DNA from 2 places in the Peribacillus sp. SIMBA_075 genome. Region 2 is predicted to be linked to the other one. Evidence: riboswitches for the same ligand, from Rfam matches in the RefSeq annotation. Region 2 holds a riboswitch; the other holds the start of a gene.

Region 1 (3,434 bases), on a different contig from region 2:
GGAACAGGAGCTTCTTACATTCCTCGGTCAGTTTTACGAGATTACCAACCACTTTAAACCAAAGGAAATCCTGCTGCCTGAGTCAGTGGATGCTGAAATGGCCGAAGGTCTGCTAGGTGTCAAAACGATTCACCCGAAACGGGGATCGAAAAAAGACATGCTTAAATTGGCGAATGAAAATGCCTCCATCGCCCTTCAGGAAAAATTTTCATTGATTGAACGGGATGAAGAAAGAACGATCAATGCGGTGGAAAACCTCGGGAACCAATTAGGGATCTACACCCCGCATCGAATTGAAGCTTTCGACAACTCGAATATCCAGGGAAGTGACCCTGTTTCCGCATTAGTCGTGTTCATTGATGGGAAACCGGAAAAAAGGGAGTACCGTAAATATAAGATCAAAACGGTCCAGGGACCTGATGATTATGAATCGATGCGTGAAGTGGTCAGAAGAAGGTATTCACGAGTATTGAAAGAAGGGCTGCCGCTTCCGGACTTAATCATCATTGATGGAGGAAAGGGACATGTGGAAGCTGTAAGGGATATTTTGGAGAATGAATTAGGCCTTGATATACCACTTTCAGGTCTCATTAAGGATGAAAAGCATAGGACTTCACAATTAATGATTGGAAATCCGCTTGAACTCGTACCTCTTGATTCACGGAGCCAGGAATTTTATCTATTGCAAAGAATTCAGGATGAGGTGCATCGGTTCGCGATTACGTTTCATCGCCAGCTACGCGGGAAAAACGCCGTTCACTCCCAGCTTGATGATATTCCGGGAGTCGGGGAAAAGCGGAGGAAGCAATTATTAAGGCATTTTGGGTCATTGAAGAAAATCAAAGAGGCCACGGCCGAGGAAATCATGGAAGCTGGCATGCCAAAAGGGGTAGCAGAGGGAATCGTTAGAAAATTACAAGAATAATCTTGCTGCAGGCAATTCTCTATGCTATGATAAGAAGGAATTTTTAACTAGACAACTTAAAAGTGCTGATAGAGGTGCGGAATTCAAGAGTAAAAACCTGGAGAAGTATGAGCTTCCATGAAAGGTTTTGAAAGGGGATGACGCCGAAGGAAGACAAGACTCATACCTTGTTTTTCTGGTCTGACATTTAATAAATGGCGGATTGTCAGGGTTTATGCCCTGGAGAGCTATCTCACTGTGTTTACAGTATTGGATATGTGATCACAGCAATGAGATATTTCTCATTGCTTTTTTTATTGCCTAAAAAGGTAGAGAGGGTGCATTAGGATGGCATTAATCGTTCAAAAGTTCGGCGGGACATCCGTCGGAAGCGTAGAAAAAATAAAAAATGTTGCCAATAGGGTAATCGAGGAAGTGAAGAATGGAAATGAGGTAGTCGTCGTTGTTTCAGCTATGGGGAAAACCACGGATCAATTGGTTTCCATGGCCCGGGATATTTCCGGAACACCGAGCAAGAGGGAAATGGATATGCTATTGACTACGGGGGAACAGGTCACGATATCCCTGTTAACGATGGCATTGATTGAAGAGGGACATGAAGCCATTTCTTACACTGGCTGGCAGGCTGGCATGCAAACGGAATCCGTTCATGGGAATGCCCGGATTTTAAACATCGATGCCACGAGGATTCAAGCTCAGCTCCAGGAGAAGAAAATTGTGGTCGTTGCCGGTTTCCAGGGGAACGATGCAAATGGGGAAATCACGACCTTAGGACGAGGCGGTTCCGATACGACGGCAGTTGCCATCGCTGCAGCGCTGAATGCGGATAGATGCGATATTTATACGGATGTAACGGGTGTTTTCACTACGGATCCACGCTACATAAAAGCCGCGCGTAAACTCCAATCCATTTCTTATGATGAGATGCTGGAACTTGCCAACCTAGGGGCGGGCGTCCTTCATCCAAGGGCTGTAGAATATGCAAAAAATTATCAAATTCCGCTAGAAGTCCGTTCGAGCATGGAGAGAGAATCAGGAACGATCATTGAGGAGGAAGCAACTATGGAAGAAAACTTAATTGTACGCGGCATTGCTTTTGAAGACAGTATTACAAGGGTCACAATATATGGATTGCCCCAATCACTTGGTGCATTATCCACAATTTTCACGACACTTGCGAAAAACCGGATTAATGTGGACATCATCATTCAAAGCATGACAGCCGAGGATACGACCAATCTATCATTTTCCACAAAAAGTGAAGATACGCAAGCGGCCTTGATCGTACTGGAAAACAATAAGGAACAATTGTCATTCGACCGAGTCGAAACGGAGGGCGGATTGGCCAAGGTGTCCATCGTCGGATCTGGTATGGTTTCCAATCCAGGAGTGGCTGCCGAGATGTTTGAAGTGATGGCCAATACAGGCATCCAAGTGAAAATGGTCAGCACATCTGAAATTAAAGTCTCGACTGTCGTCAATGAAAAGGAAATGGTGAAGGCGGTCGAATCTCTTCATGAAGCATTTAAACTTGGGCAGCATGCAAATGTGCTAGCTTGAGAGTAAGGAGTCCAATAAAAAACAGACTTCCGGTAAAAAGGGTAAGTCTGTTTTAAGGGCTCATTAGATTTGATCTCTGGGATCCCATTGAATGGTGAATATCACTTTTTTTGCGCGGCGTTTGATTTCTTCCGTTGATTCGCTTAGGCACTTTTTTTGCAGTGTAAACTGCTCGGCAAGGAAACCGGCTTCAAGTTGGAAGTGACAGTCAGGATGTAAATCCATACGGCGGCTGATTATTTCACCCGTCAGTGATAATTCCATCTGGTTTTTCGTATACTTCATGATTTCCAGGGTGCCCCATCCCGCGCTCTGGAAAAATTCAATAACTTCTTGATCGCCATTTAATGGGAATTTACGTGCTAACTGTTTACCTGCCCAATAGAGGATTTGATTAGAGTCTTTTCCGAGAATATCGTTCAATAGAACTTCTCTGATTAATTCGTATCCGAAAGCTGGAACTTGGAATTCTTCAGTTTGAATTTCCTCAGCTGGAATCTCTTCTTCTATCGCAGCAGCAATATTTTTTTTCATAGTTTATCGCCTCTTTCTGTTAATCTATTATAAACGTTTTTCTTTTGCAAATTATACTGTTTTTTATTTATTTAAATATCAATTGGGAAAAAATGATAAATTATACCGAGATATTAATAGTTTAATTAGTAATTTCTCCAAAATATCTTCTTGATGAATAAAAAATAGACAATTTAATCCAATAAAATCTATTCTGAAAAAGAGAATTCTTGTATCCGTTTTCTTGACGCACATAGAAGTCAGGAGTAAAATGGACATGTCACATAATTGTAAACGGAAGTATAGGGGAGTTTTCTGACTCTATACTTTATTTTCACGCGGAGATAAAAGGTAGCCACCAGTTTATCTTTGCATGATTTTTCACAAATTAAGGGGGGGCACTTAGTGGCAAAAAATCGTGAGTTTGGGAATCGTA
Region 2 (3,434 bases):
CAGGGGGAAAAAGGAATCTCGAGAATGCCTCTGCGTCCATATGAATGTCGTGTATATCATTTGAAATGAAAAAGGACCTGGTTTTCTCCGTTGGAGAAGACCAGGTCCTTTTTAGTATTATTTTGATTTAAGGTCACATTCCTCAAGAGGAATGACTTTCGTTTTATGTTTAATTTTATAGCCGAACCATAGGACGAAAAATAGAATTAAGCCAATGTAGGAAACGAACATTGAATTCCAGTCGATCCCATTACTGCTGAAAGCTTGATAGCCTTGTCCGATGATAATGATAATACATAGGACAAGGGCGAATATTGGCCCGAATGGGAAGCCTTTGGCCCGGTATGGCAAAGCATTCATATCAAGGCCTTGAGCTGCGTAGGCTTTGCGGAATCGATAATGGGCGATCGCAATCCCGACCCAGGTGACGAATCCTGCCATGCCTGAAGCATTCAATAACCAAATATAAACGACACCATCTCCGAAAAATGATGCTAAGAATGCAACGCAGCCAACTAAAGAAGTCACGATAAGTGCATTCACGGGTACTCCTCTTTTATCTAACTTGCCAAGGAATTTAGGTGCTTTCCCATCACGTGCCAAGTCCCAGAGCATACGGGTTGAAGCGTACATGCCTGAGTTACCGGCGGAAAGTACGGATGATAAAATGATCGCGTTCATGATGGATGCAGCAAATGCAAGGCCAGCCCGTTCAAATACGAGCGTGAAGGGACTTACGGCAACATCTTCACTCAATAAACGTGAATCCGTAAACGGAATGATCATTCCAATTACGAAAATGGCAAGGATATAGAATAAAATGATGCGCCAGAAAACGGATCTGATCGCCTTAGGGATATTCTTTTCTGGATCTTCACTTTCACCAGCCGTCACTCCAAGCAATTCTGTTCCTTGGAATGAAAAGCCGGCAGCCATGAATACACCTAGAATCGTGAAGAACCCTCCATTAAAGGGACCTTCGCCCATTGTGAAATTGGAAAAACCAATAGGGTCTTTTCCACCCATGATTCCGAGAATGATCAGGACACCAGTGATCAAGAAAATGACGACTGTCACGACTTTGATCATGGCAAACCAGAATTCTGCTTCCCCAAAACCTTTAACGGACATGTAATTGATAAGAAACATAGTGATTAACGCAATAGCACTCCAGATGAAGGAGGGAGTATCAGGAAACCAGAACTTCATAATTAAGACAACAGCTGCTAATTCAGCGGCAATGGTGATTGCCCAGTTATACCAGTAGTTCCATCCAATCGCAAAACCGAAAGACGGATCGACGAATTTGGATGCATAGACACGGAACGAACCGGCCACTGGCATGAATGCTGCCATTTCTGCAAGACTTGTCATTAAGTAATAAACCATGATGCCGATGACCGCGTATGCCACCAAGGCACCGCCGGGTCCGGCTGAATGGATGGCACCGCCACTTGCTAAAAATAAACCTGTTCCAATCGTTCCACCTAATGAAATCATCATTAAGTGCCGCGCTTTCAGGCTCCTTTTTAATTCAGTGGGGCTTGATGCTGATTGTGAATTTGGCAATTGATGTTACACTCCTTTTTATTGGAAGGGAACGAAATATAAAAAAACAGCAGTCGAAAAAGATCGACGGCTGTTTATAATAAACCCGTTTATCCTTCCGAAGATAGCTCCCCACGCTTTTAGAAAAAACGTGACAGTGATGTTCCTGTTCGGTGACACCGCCAGCGAGAATATACATGGAATATACCCTAACTTCGGCAACTTATCCTTTCAAACGGAGTCTTGAATTTTCCAGAATCTCGTCCGTTCTACTTTTATAAGCTGCAGCCTCTAACTCATCGGTAAATGAGGAAGTATTCAATTTTCTTAAATCGTAACGCCAGCTTGTAATTGGCCGTACGATGGTACTCATGAAAAATTATGCAATCGCAAATAGAATGCTAGTAACTGAGTAAACTTTACTATATCAAAATTATAAAATAACTTCTGGGATATCGCAATGATTATTTTATGTGGTTATTTTTCCCTAGTTCTCGAAAGATTGGAAGAGGAAACGATATATAAAAGTAAAGCCATTCTGATAACAATACCGTTATTAAACGGTCCTTCTTTTTATAAGGGCGTAGTCCAATTTTACATGTTGGACCGATTCGGGATTCTCAAATAGATCCACTGCCATTTTTCCAATCCATTCCAGAGGCAAGGAAATGGTCGTGATGTCCAGCATCTCACTGAGGCCATCATTATTGAAGCCCAGAATGGCCACCTCTTCAGGTACCCTCATACCCGATTTCTTAGCGGTGAGCATGAATCCAGCAGCCGTGTCATCATTAGTGATGATGATGGCTTCAGGTTTGTTTATCATCGAATGCCAATCCTCAAACAACTTTACACCGTCTTTGATGTGATAACTGCCTTCAAACAACCATTCTTTATTGTTTATAAGTTGATGTTTACTCATGATATCGTTAAAGGCCTTTGTTCGCAGAGAACTGTTCCTGCTCTTTTTACGGCCGAGGCTGTATCCAATTTTCTTATATCCTTTAGAAATCACGTATTCAAGGGCACAGGAGAATGCTGCATAATGATCAATGCTGATGGATGAGAATTCAGCCTGGGCTGTATCCTCACATAAGATAATAGGTCCGTATTTTTGATAATCCAAGAGGATTTTCATTTCCGAAATTCTTGAACAAACGATAATGCCATCGAGTTGCTTCATTTGCAGCATATTCAAAGCCTGGATTTCTTTCTCTCTTTCATAATGGGTTTGAAAGATCACGATATGACACCCAATTGCATTTGCCTGTTTAGTAATTCCGTTAACGATTGCCCCGTAATATGGGTGATTGGTGAAGGGGATGATGATGCCGATAAGATTTGTTTTGCCTTTTGAAAGATGAATGGCGTTGATGTTTCTCGAATAATTCAAGCGATCAATGGCTTGTAAAACGCTCTCTCTCTTATCAGGGCTTACATAAGGATGATTATTCAATACACGAGATACTGTTGAGACAGATACACCAGCACATTGAGCAATTTCTTTAATGTTTGTCATGGGATCACCATTTTTTCTTTTTTTTATATTGTACCGTATGAAACCCATTTCAGAGCAAGAGAACAGAGCATGGCTGCTGAAGATTTCTTCAAATAAGGTCTTGTTCTGGTATGGGTTTCATCCTTTAAGATTGGTTTAAGTCTTAGAGGAGGAGGAGATCAGGATGTTCCAAACTTTAATCAGCCTGTTTGTACTTTGCGGAATCGAATTGGGATTGGCGTACATGGCAGTTTCTTTAAAGCCGGAAAAATGATTGGCAATGCACATGGAATGCCAGATGCCCGTCGAGAAATCCGCGTTTACTCTTGAAATACACACGTTTACTCGTGAATTTCACGTCGTCCCATCATAAACATTAGAAAAAGCT

Evidence for each region. A riboswitch is a leader RNA that binds a small molecule or an ion and turns the genes downstream of it on or off. The one in region 2 is predicted to bind lysine.
Region 1: it holds a riboswitch for lysine, as region 2 does, so the genes downstream of both, SB775_RS08160 (aspartate kinase) here and SB775_RS14930 (amino acid permease) in region 2, are expected to answer to the same signal.

The regions. Positions count from the first base shown of each region.
Region 1 covers NZ_JAWRYN010000007.1:92,949-96,382, forward strand. Annotated here, with positions in the region: gene uvrC (excinuclease ABC subunit UvrC) at 1-925, shown strand, start outside; lysine riboswitch at 987-1,163, shown strand; gene SB775_RS08160 (aspartate kinase) at 1,253-2,485, shown strand; gene SB775_RS08165 (YslB family protein) at 2,549-3,019, opposite strand; gene SB775_RS08170 (succinate dehydrogenase cytochrome b558 subunit) at 3,404-3,434, shown strand, end outside.
Region 2 covers NZ_JAWRYN010000019.1:10,555-13,988, forward strand. Annotated here, with positions in the region: gene SB775_RS14925 (glycoside hydrolase family 13 protein) at 1-69, shown strand, start outside; gene SB775_RS14930 (amino acid permease) at 118-1,569, opposite strand; lysine riboswitch at 1,666-1,850, opposite strand; gene SB775_RS14935 (LacI family DNA-binding transcriptional regulator) at 2,105-3,067, opposite strand.